Regions from separate parts of the Staphylococcus pseudintermedius genome, predicted to be linked through region 1. Evidence: riboswitches for the same ligand, from Rfam matches in the RefSeq annotation. Region 1 holds a riboswitch; each other region holds the start of a gene.

Region 1 (5,981 bases):
GTTCAAGAACTGAAATATGGTCAAGAGGAATACGAAAACCATAATGTTGCGAACCAAAAACTGCAAGATAAACATGCCCCATCTGAACATCAAGGCGATATTGAGTAATCATTCACGCTTATCGATAGCTCTTACAACTTCATCCAAGATTTAATTTAACTTTCGTACACCTCATTGTATCGAAAGGATTAAGTCTTGGGTGAAGTATTTATTTCTGGAAATTGAGTTTTGTCTCCCCTATTAATTGTGCTATTTCTCTCTATATATATGCTATACTAAAGCCATTAAGAGAGGTGAAGTGACATGCATTTTGTACATATTCAATCAACCCAAGATCCATGGTATGTCCCGGCATTAGCGTTTTACATGGATAAACTAGACCCCCTCGTAACAGAAGACGAGTCTGTATTTGAACAATCCTTAAAAACTGAAAAAACACAATACGATTTCGTATTTCTCGTAGGTATCGAAAACGATGAAGTTGTCAGTTTTGCGACAGCGCATTATGAAGCGACAACAAATGTAGGCTTTTTAGTCTATCTCGTGAGTGAGCACGGTGACAATTGTGAACAGTACCTTAAAGCGACACTTGAACAAATAGAAAAAGATGTGAATCAAATTTCTAATCAACTCCACGGCCGAGATGTGAATTTCTTCATGTTTGAGTCGACATTTGAATCACCCGACGTGGATACTGAGACAGCTGATAAAATTGCATTCCGTCGTCGCTTTTTAGTGCAACACGGTTATGAAAAACAAAGTGATATTACTTATTTACAACCTTCACTAAATCGCAATGGAAAGCCGGTACCGATGGAGTTGTATATTAAAGCGAATATTCCTCTAACGAAAGATATTTACGGCACGAGTATTAAATCTGCCTATATCATTAAATATGTTTTTGCGAACCGTATTCCAAGACATGTGATTTATCCCTTACTCGTTAAAATGGATTTGCGTAAAGAACCTTATGCCTAGGCCCTTGAAATCAACCGTTAAAGCCGTTACAATGATAGAGAGGTAAGACTGACGGTTCACTGAACGCACACTACCGACAGTCTAAAAACATGAGAGAAAGGACCTAATGGCATATGCTAACAAAAGAATTTGCTCAACGATCTGAGCTTAGTGAAAAACAAGTCCGTAAAATTGTCCAACATCTTGAAGAACGCGGCTATCATTTAAACAAGACTGAATATCGTGGACGTGAAGCGACAGACTTTAAAGAAGAAGATATCGAACTCTTCCAAGAAATTGCTGAACGTGTCGCACAAACGAATAGTTACGATCTTGCTTTCGAAGCGCTCGAAAAAGAAAAAGACTTTTTACAGGTCATCGTTAAGGAAAACGATCAACAACTACCTGCTGACCAACAAGTGCCACAATTGATTCAAGAGTTGCGCCACGAAATTAATCAAATGCGTGAAGAACGTCAAATGTTAGGTCAAATGGTCTCACAAGTGCATCAACAACAAGAAGAGCTTAAAGCATTACATCAACAGTTACATACACAGTTGGAGACGAGCAACAAGTCTCTTGAAGCTTTAACTACTGCACAACAACAACAAACAGAGCAACTGTCAAAAACGCAAGAAACCATTGAAACCCAAACGAAAGAACATCAAGAGCTTGCGGAAACGATTCACCGCAACGAGAAAAAAGGTTTCTTCCAACGTTTATTTGGTGGTTAAGCAACATTGATAACAAGCTAAAAATGTAAAATTTGGATTTAACGTCCGTTTGAGTAATACTAATGAATCATTAATAAAAAAAACATAAGCTAGGGGTGCTCGAGGTGAGCTGAGAAAGATGGTATCTTAACTCTTTGAACCTGACGTGGTTAGAACCAACGAAGGGAAGCGCAATATGATGACGAAATCGTCTCAAGATAAATGGCGAGTAGTCACATTATTCTAATCATATATGCTTTCCTCTTGCATCCTTTTATGCAGGAGGTCTTTTTTTATGAAACAAACGCTGATTATTGGTGCAGGTGTTATGGGATTATCTATTGCACGCCAACTCAATTCCAAACATCGTCATATCCGTATCATTGATCGCTCCACCCCACGAATGAACGCGTCTTATGCTGCGGGTGGTATGTTAGGTGCACAAAATGAATTTTTTGAAGATACCCCACTTTATCGACTTGCAATGAAAAGTCGTGCGATGATGCCTGAATTAGCCCAAGCCTTGGAGCGCGAAACGGGGGTTCATATCGAATATCAACAGCACGGACTCATCAAAGTCGCTTCTCAACCTCAAGATGTCCAAGCCGTCCATCAACAGTATGAATTTTTACACCATCACGATCACACTGTCACTCAACTGTCGACGGAACAATTAACGCAACGGTTTCCCCATCTCGATCCATCACAAAGTGCCGCGTTCAAAATTCAAGACGACGGCCAAATTAATGCAAACCTTTATACACAGGCGCTTATTGCTTCGGCCATGCAACGTTCCCATATCGAATTAATGACGCATACGGAGGTTTACTCATTACAGCGCCTCCATTACTGTTACCGTGTTGAGACGTCAAAAGGCACATTTGAGGCTGACGAACTCATTATTGCAGCTGGTGCATGGAGTGGCGCATTACTTCAACAGTTAGGTTTCGAATTACCGACACATCCTGTTAAAGGTGACGTTAAATTGATTGCGTCTGATTACGCCGGTTTAAAAGAAACGATTTTTAATATGAACGGTTGTTACATCGTCCCAAAATTGCCGAATCGCTTCTTAATTGGTGCAACATCCGATTATGATTGTTGGGACACTGAAAACAATGACGACAACCTTGCTTGGCTTGATCACGAAAGTGTGAACATGATTCCTGCATTACGATCACACCATGTCATTAAAACTTGGACAGGGATTCGCCCTATTACGGAAGATGAAATCCCTATTATGGGCGAAATTGCACCTCAACTTTTCGTGACGACAGGGCATTATCGTAACGGAATTTTACTGTCACCCATTGCTGGTCAACTGATGGCGCAACTCGTTGATGAAGATAGCGAAGCCCGACATCAGCTTGCTCCATTTAGACCTAAAATAAAACAAATATAAAAAATATATCTTGATTTTATGTTTCCTTACTATTATCCTATTATAGAAGTCGGAATTAAAAAGGAAGCGTATTTATGTCTATTTTTTTAGTGATTATTAATTTAATTATTTTTCTTCTCGCCTTATTAAGCCTGTGGGTGATGGCGAAAAAACATGTCAAATTCCCTAAACGCGTGTTCTTTGCACTTGGTTTAGGTATCGTATTAGGCCTCCTACTCCACCTTGTTTATGGTGTTGAAGGCACAGTCACATCTCAAACAACGGATTGGGTCGGCTTAATTGGGAATGGGTATATTGCATTGCTACAAATGATTGTCATTCCACTTATTTTTGTTTCTATCGTCGCGGCATTTACGAAAATTGAAATTGGAGAAAAGTTTGCTAAAGTCGGCAGCTTCATCTTCATGTTTTTGATTGGTACCGTAACAATTGCAGCGATGATCGGTATTATCTATGCACTCGCATTCAATTTAGATGCTTCAAGTATTGACTTAGGGCAGGCAGAAAACGCTCGTAGCGCCGAAATTGCTGATAAAGCAAAAGGGCTGACTGCGACAACATTACCAACACAAATTTTAGAATTGTTACCGTCAAATCCATTTTTAGATTTCACTGGTGCACGTGCAACTTCTACTATTGCAGTCGTGATCTTTGCCGCATTTGTAGGCTTTGCATTTTTACGTGTCGCACATAAACAACCTGAAAATGGTCAAACTTTAAAACGCGGTATTGATGCCATTTACGCACTTGTCATGGCTATCGTAACATTTGTTTTACGCCTAACGCCTTATGGGATTTTAGCGATTATGATTAACACGATTGCGACGAGTGATTTTGCTGCGATATGGACTCTCGGTAAGTTCGTGATTGCGTCCTATGCAGCACTCATTACAATGTACATCATTCACTTAATCATTTTGGCCGTTATTGGTGTCAATCCAGTACAGTATGTGAAGAAAACAGCCGAAGTGATTTTATTCGCATTCACTTCACGCTCAAGTGCCGGTACATTGCCACTCAACGTACAAGCGCAAACGAATCGTCTAGGTGTGCCTCAAGCTATCGCAAACTTCTCGGGCTCATTTGGACTATCTATCGGACAAAATGGCTGTGCGGGAATCTACCCTGCCATGCTCGCGATTATGGTCGCACCTGTCGCGGGTGTTGAAGTGAATCTACAATTTATCGTGACAGTCATCATCGTTGTCGTGTTAAGTTCATTCGGTGTAGCAGGTGTAGGGGGCGGTGCAACATTCGCTTCAATCCTGGTTTTATCTGCATTGAACTTGCCGGTCGGTCTTGCGGGTGTCCTCATTTCAGTCGAACCATTGATTGATATGGGTCGTACAGCACTTAACGTGAATGACTCTATCTTAGCGGGTACAGGCACTGCTAAACTGACAAAACAACTCGATGAAGATGTTTTCAATTCCAATCATATGGACGAATTAACAGCACAACATTAAGCGATTGTATGTCAATACAAAAAACGGCAAACGTCATTAAAGGGGGTATCCTTCCATGAGGTTTGCCGTTTTCTTATTATTTGATGGATGTCTTTATACGTTTTGCGCCTCTTTTTTAAGTAAATCGACTTGAATGATTTCGTCACATTGTTGCGCGAGCGTTAAATCATGCGTCGCGATAATGAGTGTGCGCGTATCGTCGACCATATCAAATAACAGTTCCATCACTTTTTGCCCATTTCCTTCATCTAAAGAACCCGTGGGCTCATCCGCTAAAATGAGTCTTGGTTGTTTCAATATCAAACGGGCAAGGGCGACACGCTGCTGTTCGCCTCCACTTAATGTCGCGACTTTACGCTTATGATTCATATCAATCCCAACCTTTTGTAAACATTGCGTTTTCAATTGTTGGCGTTCTGATTTGGATACTTTCTTGAAAGCGAGTGCCATATCGAGATTTTGATGAATCGTCATAGATTCAACGAGCCCATAGTTTTGAAAAACATAGCCGAGTACATCTCGATAAAAGCGATAATCATTCTTTAATGGACGATGATCGAATCGCACTTCACCTTTTTTTAACGTTTCAAATCCTGCAATCGCGTTCAGTAAAGTGGAGTTCCCTGATCCACTATGACCAATCAACGCATAAGACTTCCCCGGTTCAAATGTCAAATTCACATTGTCAAAAATCGTGCGTTTCCCTTTTTGAATCGTTACATTTTTTAATTCAATCATTCCTTCTTCTTCACCTCTTTAGGCCATTTTGAAAGGTCATGAATATACTCTATTTGAAAGACGTATTTACCTTTGTGAATCACTTTTACATGATCAGACCGGGCATCATATCCACCGAAATTCAAACGATATTTGAGTGGTTCCCCCGATTCGTCATACGCTTGAATATCCACATACGTTTGTGTTCCCAATGGTACCACCGCATAAGACGTCTCCTTCTTTAAAAATGGATTAAAGTAATCAACATACGTCAGACGTACAAAAGATAAAAATAGAACACACGCGATTACGATAACTGCAATCGAAATCAGCATATTTTTCTTCAATATTTAAGCCTCCCTAATCAATGCATTGAATTGTTTTTCTAAATAATGGATGTAAGCCCATTGAATAACGATTTGAAACAGCAAAATCACACCAAATATCCATAGCACATTGCCATTTTGTGTCTTTTCAAATAAGAACGCGCCAATAAGAGCAGTAAATAAACCATTTAATATGATGTAGTTGCGATAGTTTTGCCAACGTCTGAAGCCAAACATTTTTCGCATAAGTAACCATTGACGATGCTGCTCAAAGTAATGCAATACATCTAATAGCGTCACGATACACAAAACTGCCATGGCGATTGCACTAGAAAAGCTATACACCATCCATTTCGTTTGTGCTTCTCGATACTTTTTCATAACGCTGTCTTTATAATTG
Region 2 (5,981 bases), 750 kb from region 1:
AAGACATCCTCTCACCTCAAAGCTATTATATACGAACTCTTGTCACCTGTCTTTATATTTCAAAAATATCAGTCTTCAGAATGACCTATTAAATTTAATCCATAATACTATAATAAAACGGATTTATTTTCAGTTTCAAATATCTTAATTATCTATGTGTTGTTTTTACCTTAAAATGATGCGTTAAGTATATCAAAGTTCATTTATTTTTATACGAGAATAGGAGATAAAATATTTAATATGTCTCTATAGCTAGGCGCACGTGATGTCCAATCCTCATTTCTGTATACATTTAATAAGGCGATGATGTTTAGGTTGTGCACATAAAGGTTATATTGATGATACAAACAATTTGAAAGGTAGGCGTTGGAAATGGGTGAAAAAGATATTAAAAAAGCTGCAGAACAAGCGAAGGATAAAGAGAAAGAATTGAAAGATAAGACTGAAGATGCGAAAGATGGTGCAGAGAAAACGAAAGATGATATTCAAAAAACATTTGAGTAAACTTTAATTTATGTTTAATGTGTGAGGAACAGGATGATTATGGCCTGTTCCTTTTTTCGTTTTAAATTATTTCTTTTTCATTTGTTTAATTTCATCGTTTCTTACAGATTGACAAACTAGCTCTTGCTTTCCCAAGGTCTTGACTCAACTAAGTTTGGCTTGATTTAAGTGTAAACTTGAGAGAAACCAAATTGGATTTTGGGAGCATTACAGAAATCTCATGTGTAACAAAGATTTCGTTTTCCTGCCCCCACAAGACTGAGTGGCCTTCTCAAAAATGCAAACATTGAGACTTAGGCAGCTACGTCGCTAAACAGTAACCACTATTAGAGTAAAGAAGTAACTATGAGTCATATACACGCATCCCTCGGGAGTCTCGAGCCGTCCCGTCAACCTTCAACGAGTCTCATTAACTATGATAGTGAAATGCTTTTAATGAAAAAATTAAATTCACCTCTCCTCAAATCGCTCGCCTCGTCATCAAAAACAAATTCTAACTTTGAATATGCATATCATCTTTATTACTTTAGGCTGCAGATGCTGGCAATTGTTTAAGTAGCTCAACTCTGACATAGACAGTGAAAGATTTTGAAAACTACGTCTAGTGTTTTTCTTCAAATACTGTCATTTATTGATGCACACTGATGTTGCATTTATCAAAATTCATTGGGGTCACTGTCGTATCCTACTTTATGCATATGAACTCACAGTGAGATCTTTCGTATTCATTTTTTCAATATATACATTTTTAATGGTTTAGGGTTTTTCAAATTTGAATCATCAGCCGTTTGAAACCTTGACTTTTCAATATTCTAGGTGTACATTGACATTATCAATTAAATACGCACACTAGGGGTGTGAAAGCTGAGATGAGGTGTCACCTCAAACCCTTTGAACCTGAACTAGATGATACTAGCGTAGGAAAGTGTTTTGTTATGATATGTATATTGTGCGGTGGACTTATGTCTGTCATACCAATAACGTATCCATATATCAATGAGCACATGATGCGCCTATCTTCAGTTTAAGATATGCGTATTTTTTATTTTTGGGAGGAATTTACATATGAAAAAAGGCTTAACGTTGTCAGACATCCTCGTCACTGTACTCGTATCCGTGATCTTTGCAGTGATTTATAATTTATGGTGGGCTGTCACAAATACTTTACAGCCATTAGGTTTACATCTTGATCAATTAATGTATGGTATGTGGTTTAGTGCTGCAGTCGTTGCATATCTCATTATTCCTAAAATGGGGATTGCATTATTAGCTGAATTTGCTGCAGGTGCTGGCGAAACAATTATGATGGGACGTTTTGATATCCCAACAATTATTTACGCTTTACTTCAAGGTTTGGCATGTGAGATTATTTTTGCGATTTTCCGCTACAAATCACGTGCTTTTATGGTCGCTATCCTTGCAGGTATGGCAGCCGCAATCATTAGTTTACCTATCGACTGGTACTATGGTTACTTAAATGAAGTTGCGACTTGGAACTTAATTCTACTGATTGCTTTTCGTATTATCAGTGGTGCTATATTAGCCGGTGTGTTCCCATACTTACTCGTTAAGGCATTGGATCAGACTGGCGTAACGAAACTGTTTCGTCCTGCTTCAAAAGACGATTACGATGCATTATAAGGGTGACTTATCGTGTTAAAAGTTAAAAATTTACGTTTAAAATACCCGAGCGCAGATTATAAAATTTTTGACGGGATTGACGTAGAAATCAAAGATAAAGAAAAAGTACTTTTACTTGGGCCATCTGGTTCGGGTAAAAGTACGTTACTCAATGTATTAAGTGGCATTGTGCCGAACTTAATTGATTTACCAATGAAATATGATGCATTAGAAATTGCTGAAAATTCAGGTGTCATTTTCCAAGACCCGGATTCGCAGTTTTGTATGCCACAAGTGAACGAAGAGTTAGCCTTTATTTTAGAAAACCAACAAATTCCACGTCACGACATGGACAGCCGTATCCATGAAGCATTAAATCATGTCGGTCTTGATGTAAATCCAAAGCAACGTATTCATCAATTAAGCGGCGGTATGAAACAAAAATTAGCGATTGCGGGAACGTTACTTCAAGGGGCAGATACATTGTTTCTTGACGAACCGACTGCGATGTTAGATGTAGAAGCGACCGAAAATTTATGGAATCTTTTAAAGGATTTGTGGGAGGACAAGACCGTACTCATTGTCGAACACAAGGTAGAACATATTTGGCAACATGTCGATCGTGTCATACTGATGAATCATCACGGCCATATTATCCAACAAGGCACGCCTGAATATATTATGGCGCATTACGAATCTTTATTAAGTGAATATGGTGTGTGGCATCCAAAAGCGTGGTCACATGCACCTATGCCTCAACATCCCGTTCAATCTACTGCTCAAAATTTTTATTTTTCATTCGAACAAGGCGCGATACAAAGGGGCCGTCGTACATTATATGAAGTAGACGCATTACATATTGAACCGAGAGAATGGATAACACTCACTGGGAAAAATGGATCAGGTAAGACATCGCTATTAGAGTCGATGATGCAATTGATACGTTATAAGGGGAACATGCATTATGGCGGGCAGAAATTAACTAGAATTAAAGATGCCGCGCAACATATGTTTTTAGTGTATCAAAATCCTGAACTGCAATTTATACAAAATAGTGTGTTTGATGAAATATGGGTCAACTATCACCATATGGATCCTGAACACGCGAAAGCAAAAACTGCAGAAATGTTAGCACTACTTGATTTGGAGCATGTGTCGAGTCAACACCCATTTGAATTATCTATGGGGCAAAAACGTCGACTGAGTGTCGCTACCGCACTAAGTACCAATGCAGATATTATTTTATTAGATGAACCGACATTCGGCTTAGACAGTCACAATACGTTTAAATTAATTGAATTGTTCCAAAGTCGTATTGCGCAAGGTCAGACGATTTTAATGGTCACGCACGACGCACATATTATCGAACGTTACCCTACTCGTCGGATAGAAGTCAAAGAAGGCAAACTTTATGAAGTCGAGGAGGTGCGCACATGATTGAATCTTGGAAAACACGTCACACGTTCATGGATGATGTGAATATCGTCACCAAATTGTTTTTAGGCGTCGCACTTTTCTTCTTCATTATTTTCGTTCATCATTTTGACGTCATGATTTATCTTGCGACATTGATGCTCATTTTTATGTTACTCGTTGCAGGGACAAAATGGAAAGTCGTCTTGACGTTCACAATACTCGCAACCTTTTTCGCCCTCACCTCTTCGTTATTTATGATCTTTTACGGCGATGGGCAACATGAATTATTGAAATTCGGCTTCGTCAACATCACGACGGAAAGTCTTGTGCGTGGATTGCATCTTTCATTCCGGACGATGACTGTGAGTTATTTTGGGTTGTCTATTGCCTTTACATCACAAGTCATTATGATTTTTTACAGCTTGATGCAACATTTAAAAGTAAAACCGAAAATTGCCTATGCTTTTATGGCGGCATTTCGTATGATTCCCATCATGTTAGAGTCACTTTTTCAACTACGCAACGCCTTAAAAATGCGTTATCAAATGATTGATAACCGCAACTATTCAGGCTTCAAACGTCTGAAACATTTATTAATTCCATTGCTCAGTCAAAACATCAGAAAAGCGCATCGTCTATCTGTAGCGATGGAGAAAAAAGGCTTTAAAGATGGACCACGGACGTATTATTATCATGTCCCGTTTAGTTATAAAGACTTGATTCTGATTGGGCTCACTGTGGTCATCGTTATACTCGCATTTACATTCGCACAAATATTACCGATAACTGGTATTACTGATGCACGTTAATCGAACTGAGATTTTGCGTTTTCATGATCTCGACGATGTGAAAAGGCAGGTCTAGATTTCCTTTTTAACTTTCCCGTATGACCATCTGCAAAGGAAATCGTTTCCCTTTATTGATTTTTGATAGTCAATAAAGGGATTTTTATTTTTTATTCAACCCAAAAAAGCGTAAAATCCTTAGTCATTTTACCTAAAAGATTTTACGCATCTTTAATGTTCATTCAATATTCATTCGCTTTAATCGCTTTATGGGCAATGTCTTGACGATAGAATAAACCGTCACTTTCAATTTTTTCGACACGTGCATAAGCTGCTTGTTGTGCCGCTTCGATTGTCGCGCCTTCACCAATCGCCAGAATCACGCGTCCACCTGATGTGACATAGTGTTCTCCATCATGTGTTAAACCACTGATAAAGTATGCGCCTGGTTCATCTTCAAAACCTTTGACAGTTGCACCTTTTTCATATGCACCTGGATACCCTTTTGAAGCGAGCATAACACCTACAACCGCATCATCTTTCCACTTCATATTGATCGGTGCTTTTTCATCTAATTCAACGATGTGCGCCATGAGATCACTTTCTAAACGTGTCAATAATACTTGTGCTTCAGGGTCACCGAAACGTGCATTAAATTCAATGACTTTCGGCCCTTCTTTGGTTAAAATCGCACCGATGTATAATAAACCGAAGAAATCATGCCCTTCTGCTTGCATCGCTTTGGCAATCGGTTGCGCGATTTTGTCATTCGCTTCATCTAAGACACTTTGACTCATATGTGGTACAGGACAGTACGCACCCATACCGCCTGTGTTCGGTCCTTTATCTTGATCATACGCACGCTTATGATCTTGCGCAATTGTATCGAATGGAACAGCGTAATCACCATTGACAAATGTCATGAGTGAAAATTCTTCCCCTTCTAAAAATTGTTCGAATACGACTTTACTATTCGCTTCTGGATATAATGTTTCTACCGCTTCACGTGCTTGTTCGCGTGTTTCAGCAATGATGACCCCTTTACCTGCTGCGAGTCCATCTTTTTTCAACACAATCGGTAATTCACACGTTTCAATGTATGCCACTGCTTCATCTTTTTGGTCGATTTCTCGGTATGCAGCAGTTGGAATATCATATTTGGCCATGAGACGTTTCGCAAATGACTTTGATCCTTCGATTTGAGCCGCATCTTGGTTTGGACCAAATACTTTAATGTCTACCGCTCTTAATGCATCAGCTAAGCCATCTGTCAACGGCTGTTCAGGTCCAATCACGACCCATGTCACATCATGTGCTTGTGCAAATGCGACGATTGCTTCATGATCTGATTCTGCAATCTCACCGTGTACTTCAGCCACATGGGTCATTGCAGCATTGCCTGGAATGGCATAAACATGTGAAACTAATGGCGATTGATTTAATTTGTGTGCGAGTATATGTTCACGTCCCCCGCCACCAACGACTAATACGTGCATATTCGATATCCTCCTTATTAATGTTTAAAGTGACGCATGCCTGTTGTCACCATAGCAATACCATAGCGATTCGCCATATCAATAGACTCTTGATCTTTAATCGAGCCACCTGGTTGAATAATTGCTTTAATACCTGCTTTTGCTGCTGTTTCGACAGTGT
Region 3 (5,981 bases), 390 kb from region 1:
GACATTCGGACCTAATTGCACGGCACGATACGTATGATCTGGAAAAATCATATGAATCGTCAACGTCTCACCCGCATGGTAATACCAAATCTCATCCGCATCAATACGATGAAAATGGGAAATATTCTTATCCTCTAACAGAAAATAAATGCTAGAATAATGCGGTCTTTCATTTGTCGTATCCGGACTTAAAATCGTTTGACGATAATAGCCTCCTTCTGGATGAGGGGTTAATTCTAAATGGCGCACCCAATCTTGTGCTTCCATGGCATTGACCTCCAGTAACTATGCAAGTTCTACATTATGATAAACGTGTTGAACGTCTTCTAATTCTTCTAATACATCGATTAATTTCTCAAATGTTTCTTGATCTTCTGCTGAAAGTTGAACTTCCGATTGAGGTAACATTTCAAGTTCAGCGACTTCAAATGATGTCACACCTAGTTGTGCTAACGCTTTTTGGACAGTCGCAAATTGATCAGGCTCTGCGTATACAATCGTTAAACCACCTTCTTCAATGACGTCACGGACATCAATATCATTTTCCATTAAAGCTTCAAGTACAGTATCTGCATCAAAGCCTTCAAATGCAAATGTCGCTGTATGGTCGAACATATAAGCCACTGAACCAGATACACCCATATTTCCGCCGTTTTTACCGAAAGCTGCTCTCACGTCAGAGGCTGTACGATTGACATTGTTCGTTAAGGCATCCACAATCACCATCGAACCACTCGGACCGAAACCTTCATAGCGAAGTGCATCGAAGTCTTCCTCGCCGCCACCTTTTGCTTTTTCAATCGCTCTATCAATAATATGGTTGGGTACAGAATAAGTTTTTGCGCGTTCAAGGACAAATTTTAATTGTTGGTTTGATTCAGGATCGGGTTCACCTGATTTCGCCGCCACGTAAATTTCTTTACCAAATTTAGCGTAAATGCGACTTGTATTTTTATCTTTTTGCGCTTTCTTTTCTTTAATATTATTCCATTTACGTCCCATGACTTCCATCTCGCTTTCAAATACTTTTTTGAGTACCCTTTATTATACATGTAAAATTTAGACTATGGCAACATTCTAAATAAGAATGGGTTGTTCAAACAGTTGTCGAGCGACGGATTGTGCGGTCTGAATATCCTCTGCACCATATACTAACAAACGTCCATCTTGATACAATGTCATGTCACACGCTCCAAGTCGTAAACGTTTAACGAAACGATTATCAATTAAAATTGTGACTTCTTTACTTATGGTCGCTTCAAATTGTCCTGGAGCTAACCTGAATTGAAACACACCGCCACATAACAATTGCGTAGACTTAAGCTGTTTATTTTGCAGACGCGTGAACTGATGCTGGGCACATACGGAACAGTCTGCTTCTTTAAGACTTTGAATCGAAATTTTTTTCACTTTTCCTTGATGAATATCACTCGTCGTCATTTGGTAAGAAAAATCACCATGCATCAAGTAATAGAAGACTTCTGCCACGACAAAACTACTCGCCAAATGAACAGCGGGTGGCAAGACGCCGTTAAGGTCACAACTTTCCATCGTCTCGGGCACATCCGGCATCACACAATGTAAACAAGGCCCGTCATGACTGATAGGAAAGACACTCAACTGACTTCCCACGACTGCACCATAAATATAAGGAATATCCAATTTCCGTGTTGCTTCATTCACTAAATAACGTGTTTCAAAACGATCCAAGCCATCAAGTACCATATCCGGTTGCAGTTCCTCAAGAATGCCTTCAATATTTCGTGCTGTCACTTCTTCGTATAACGGTTCTATTGTGACTTCATGATTCATCATCGCGAGTCGTTCTTTTAGCGCAAATACTTTCGGCTTCATCGCTTCAGCATCCGCTTCAACATAGCCACTTTGACGGTGTAAGTTAGATAAATGTACCACATCTTTATCGACGATGGTCAATTTACCGACACCACTTCTTACCAATTGTTCAGCGATGCCACTGCCTAAAGCGCCGACACCGATGACAAAGACGTGTAATTGTTGCAATCGACGTTGGCTCTGTTCTCCAAAATGCTGGAAGCGAATTTGTCTATGATAGCGTGTCATTATAAAAAGCCTAACCCCTCAGATGGACTAGATTGCACAGCATTATAACGAATTGGGATACGGCCTGCTTCGTAGCTCAAACGACCCGCTTCGATTCCTTTTTTCATCGCTTCAGCCATTTTCACTGGATCTTGCGCACGAGATACAGCTGAATTGAGCAAAATCGCATCTGCACCAAGTTCCATCGCTTCGGCACAGTCTTTGGCTGAACCAATACCTGCATCTACAATAACGGGTACCTCGCACTTTTCAATAATATAACGGAGGTTCAGTGGATTTGTAATACCACGACCTGTACCGATTGGAGAAGCAAGTGGCATTACCGCATGAACACCTAAACTTTCGAGTCGCTTGGCTAACACGACATCATCTGAAATATATGGACAAACAATGTAGCCTTTTTCTAATAAAATTTCACAAGCTTTGTACGTTTCGAGTGGGTCAGGTAATAACGTATCATCATCGCCAATTACTTCGACCTTAATCATGTCACACACGCCAGCTTCACGCGCTAATTCGGCAATACGCACCGCTTCTTCTGCCGTTTTCGCACCTGCTGTATTAGGAAATGTTGTAAACTTAGATAAATCGACATTCGCCAATGGGTTCGGTAAGCTTCGGTCATATAAACTCATACGTCTGACCGCAAATGTCAGCACTTCTGTTTCGGATGCTTCAATGGCCTTAGACTGGATCGCTTCACTTTCAAATTTTCCTGTCCCTAAAAATAATCTTGAATGAAATGTTAAATCTCCAATTTTAAACATATGTTAACCGCCTCCCACAAATTCTAACAATTCTAATCGATCATCTTGCTGTACTTCAGTTGTGGCCCATGCAGAACGTTTCACGACTGCTGCATTACGTTCGACTGCCATCCGTTTCGCTTCGATACCGAAATGGTCTAAAATGTCTTGTACCGTTGTGCCTTCTTCAAATTGTTGCTGCTCTCCATTTACAAAAACTTCCATTCATTTCACCTTCTTTAATGACCAATAATCAACCATTTTTTCAAACGATTGAAGTTCATACCCAAATGCACTGCTCATACACGCGATTCCTGTAAAATGAGACGATATCTGTTGTACTGTGTCAGCTGTAATGCCCCCCAATGCCACTACCGGAAAATCAATAGCTAAAACTTCATCCACTTCAAGTTGTGTGCGCGGTGGCAAGTCAGGTTTTGAAGAGGTTGGAAAAAGGTGTCCGAATAACACAAAATCTAATTGCTGCGCTTTTGCGTCACGAACCATCGCTGCTGAATGTGTCGACATGCTCACTTGATAATGAGGCTGTACTTGTTTTAATAACGTAGCACGGTGATCTCCCTCTTTAAAATGCACATTGGAAATGCTGAGTTCCATCGCTAATGTCACATCCGTATGATCCGTATGGATAATCACTTTAGACTTTGGAAAGCCATTCGCCAATAACTGGATGAGCCATTGCTTGAGTGCGTGTCGATTCATCGGCGTCCGTAAAATGACACCTGCAATCTGACTTTCAATAACACAGAGCCGTTTGATATGCCAGTCGTCTAATACAACATACGGTGTAATCACAATCATCATTGCCTTTTCCCTCTCTTTCCCTTCACAATAAAAAAACTACTCCCCCGTTATTTACAACAGAAAAGTAGCCTCATTTGACACGAATACAGCCACTTTCCTACGCCAGTACGAACTGGATCAGGTTCAGGAATTTTGAAATCAACATTTCAATCTCAGCCATTATGAACGGCACTTCCAGTGGATTATTTGAAATATTCAATTGTTTTATCGTTTCATGATACGAGCTAATTCTAACACATAACGAATAATGTGGAAAAGGTTTATAAATAAATTAAAGCCTAATTCTCGTGGTGAAAACTGACCTCGCTTCATACGATTGAAGTCATAAAGTGTGTACAGTAAAAATAGTAATAACCCGACAACTGCAATCATCGTATAATAAACTGGGCTGTGAATCCACCAACCTACAAGACTTGCTAAAATAAGCGCGATTAATGTCACGAATAAATATTTGCCTAAGCTCGACGCATCTTTAATCCAGAAATAACCGAGAATACCAAAAATGACGAATCCAGATACGGCTAAAATCACCATATTGAAAAATAAACGCGCACCTAAATCTTGCAATGTATACATAAATGCCGCATAGGATAATAATCCGACGACAATGGTATAAATGTGAGAAATAATCGGGCCACTAAAGCGCACACGTTGAAATACCATTGATGCTAAGATTAAGACGAGTAGTCCGATAGAAAGTGGTTGTCGCCATGCTATGGGCAAAAATTGTCCAAAATATGTTGAAATCCCAAAAATTAGCCAATAATACATAAAAAACAACCATACTTTGCCGTAAGCAGAACGGCGTTGATTTTGTGTTGCCATCTCATTTTGCCTCCTTTCCTTCTATTTTATGATATGTCACAGCAGAATCAAATGCAGAAATGATACAACTATTCCATTGATAAAGACTACATTTATATTACAAAAACTTTAATTATCTCAAAAGATTTACAAATCAAATTTTCTATAAATTGGATAGTGACAACATTCAAGGACAATACGACAGTAAAACTATATTTTCCGCAATATTACAGATTCGTAACATCTCCCCTATATGATAATATTTTTGTTATCATAATGATTGAATTAATAATCAAATTACACATTTCGTTATTCATTGCTCAACACATCTTATCATTCGTGTAAATAAGGAGGCAATACTTTGAAAAAACTCGCATTTGCATGTACGTTGACTTCAGGTGCGGCAGCCGTCGCTATGCTCAATCATCAAGATGCCGACGCGTCAACACAATACACAGTCCAATCTGGTGATTCACTTTGGTCCATCGCGCAAAAATATGGCACAACAGTTGATGCACTTAAGCAATCCAATCAATTACAAAACAACATGGTCTTCCCTGGCCAAGTCTTATCTATCGGGGGCGGTAGTGGTGCACAATCTTCTGCGACAGTACCGCAACAAACTGGAGGCACATACACTGTACAAGCTGGCGAATCTTTAAATGTCATTGCCACAAAATATGGTGTGTCTGTTCAAGATTTAATGCGTGCTAACGGATTAACGAACTACCTAATCCATCCTAACCAACAACTTCAAATCCCTGGTGGCAACGGTGGCAACACTGCACCAAAAACAGGTGGTGCTGGCGGTACAGGTAGTATCTCAACAAGCGGTCAATACAATACACCTACATTTAACCATCAAAACTTATACGACTGGGGTCAATGTACATATCATGTATTTGATCGTCGTGCACAAATCGGTCAACCTATTAGTACGTATTGGTGGAACGCTGATCATTGGGCAGCTAATGCCGCAGCAGATGGTTATACAGTAGACCATAATCCAACAACGGGTTCAATTATGCAAAACTTTGAAGGTCCTGTGGGTCACGTTGCTTTTGTTGAACGTGTGAACTATGATGGTAGTATTTTAATTTCAGAAATGAACTACAATACGCCACCAGGACAACAAGATTATCGTACAATCCCAGCATCAATTGCTTCATCATACAATTATATTCATTAATATTGTAAAAAGAGATTAACTAAGGTGTTTTCGTACATCATTAGTTAATCTTTTTTTTATTCCCCAATTAACGAAAATGCACATTGTGTTTTTATAGTTTGTCAAAGTCTGTGCGACGTTTGTGAGAAGCGCACCCTCTTTGCCAGAGCAACACGACGACACCTTTGTCACAAACAAGAACTTTGTACTATTCCCCAAAATAATTGGCATCAAAAAGAAGCCAAGACATACATCTCAGCTCCTTGCTTATATATTTATCGTTATAAGAATAAATTTAAAATGAAGTAAAAAGTACCGGCAATCAATGCAGAAATAGGTAAAGTAATCACCCATGT

The links. Region 1 has a riboswitch for thiamine pyrophosphate ahead of thiO (glycine oxidase ThiO). Riboswitches for the same ligand answer to the same signal wherever they lie in the genome.
Region 2: it holds a riboswitch for thiamine pyrophosphate, as region 1 does, so the genes downstream of both, P3U61_RS08320 (ECF transporter S component) here and thiO (glycine oxidase ThiO) in region 1, are expected to answer to the same signal.
Region 3: it holds a riboswitch for thiamine pyrophosphate, as region 1 does, so the genes downstream of both, P3U61_RS10025 (thiamine phosphate synthase) here and thiO (glycine oxidase ThiO) in region 1, are expected to answer to the same signal.

What each region holds. Positions count from the first base shown of each region.
Region 1 is NZ_CP120150.1:2,506,099-2,512,079, forward strand. It holds gene P3U61_RS11870 (general stress protein) at 1-108, shown strand, start outside; gene P3U61_RS11875 (hypothetical protein) at 304-978, shown strand; gene P3U61_RS11880 (hypothetical protein) at 1,092-1,691, shown strand; TPP riboswitch at 1,773-1,875, shown strand; gene thiO (glycine oxidase ThiO) at 1,966-3,072, shown strand; gene P3U61_RS11890 (L-cystine transporter) at 3,147-4,538, shown strand; gene P3U61_RS11895 (ATP-binding cassette domain-containing protein) at 4,632-5,276, opposite strand; gene P3U61_RS11900 (YxeA family protein) at 5,273-5,602, opposite strand; gene P3U61_RS11905 (DUF1430 domain-containing protein) at 5,606-5,981, opposite strand, start outside.
Region 2 is NZ_CP120150.1:1,755,297-1,761,277, forward strand. It holds gene auxA (lipoteichoic acid stability factor AuxA) at 1-7, opposite strand, end outside; gene graF (glycopeptide resistance-associated protein GraF) at 373-504, shown strand; TPP riboswitch at 1,346-1,445, shown strand; gene P3U61_RS08320 (ECF transporter S component) at 1,570-2,145, shown strand; gene P3U61_RS08325 (ABC transporter ATP-binding protein) at 2,158-3,561, shown strand; gene P3U61_RS08330 (energy-coupling factor transporter transmembrane component T family protein) at 3,558-4,349, shown strand; gene purD (phosphoribosylamine--glycine ligase) at 4,568-5,821, opposite strand; gene purH (bifunctional phosphoribosylaminoimidazolecarboxamide formyltransferase/IMP cyclohydrolase) at 5,839-5,981, opposite strand, start outside.
Region 3 is NZ_CP120150.1:2,115,076-2,121,056, forward strand. It holds gene P3U61_RS10000 (cupin domain-containing protein) at 1-267, opposite strand, end outside; gene P3U61_RS10005 (YebC/PmpR family DNA-binding transcriptional regulator) at 286-1,002, opposite strand; gene P3U61_RS10010 (ThiF family adenylyltransferase) at 1,078-2,082, opposite strand; gene P3U61_RS10015 (thiazole synthase) at 2,082-2,849, opposite strand; gene thiS (sulfur carrier protein ThiS) at 2,853-3,053, opposite strand; gene P3U61_RS10025 (thiamine phosphate synthase) at 3,054-3,653, opposite strand; TPP riboswitch at 3,731-3,839, opposite strand; gene P3U61_RS10030 (Bax inhibitor-1/YccA family protein) at 3,858-4,478, opposite strand; gene P3U61_RS10035 (LysM peptidoglycan-binding domain-containing protein) at 4,819-5,646, shown strand; gene P3U61_RS10040 (inorganic phosphate transporter) at 5,907-5,981, opposite strand, start outside.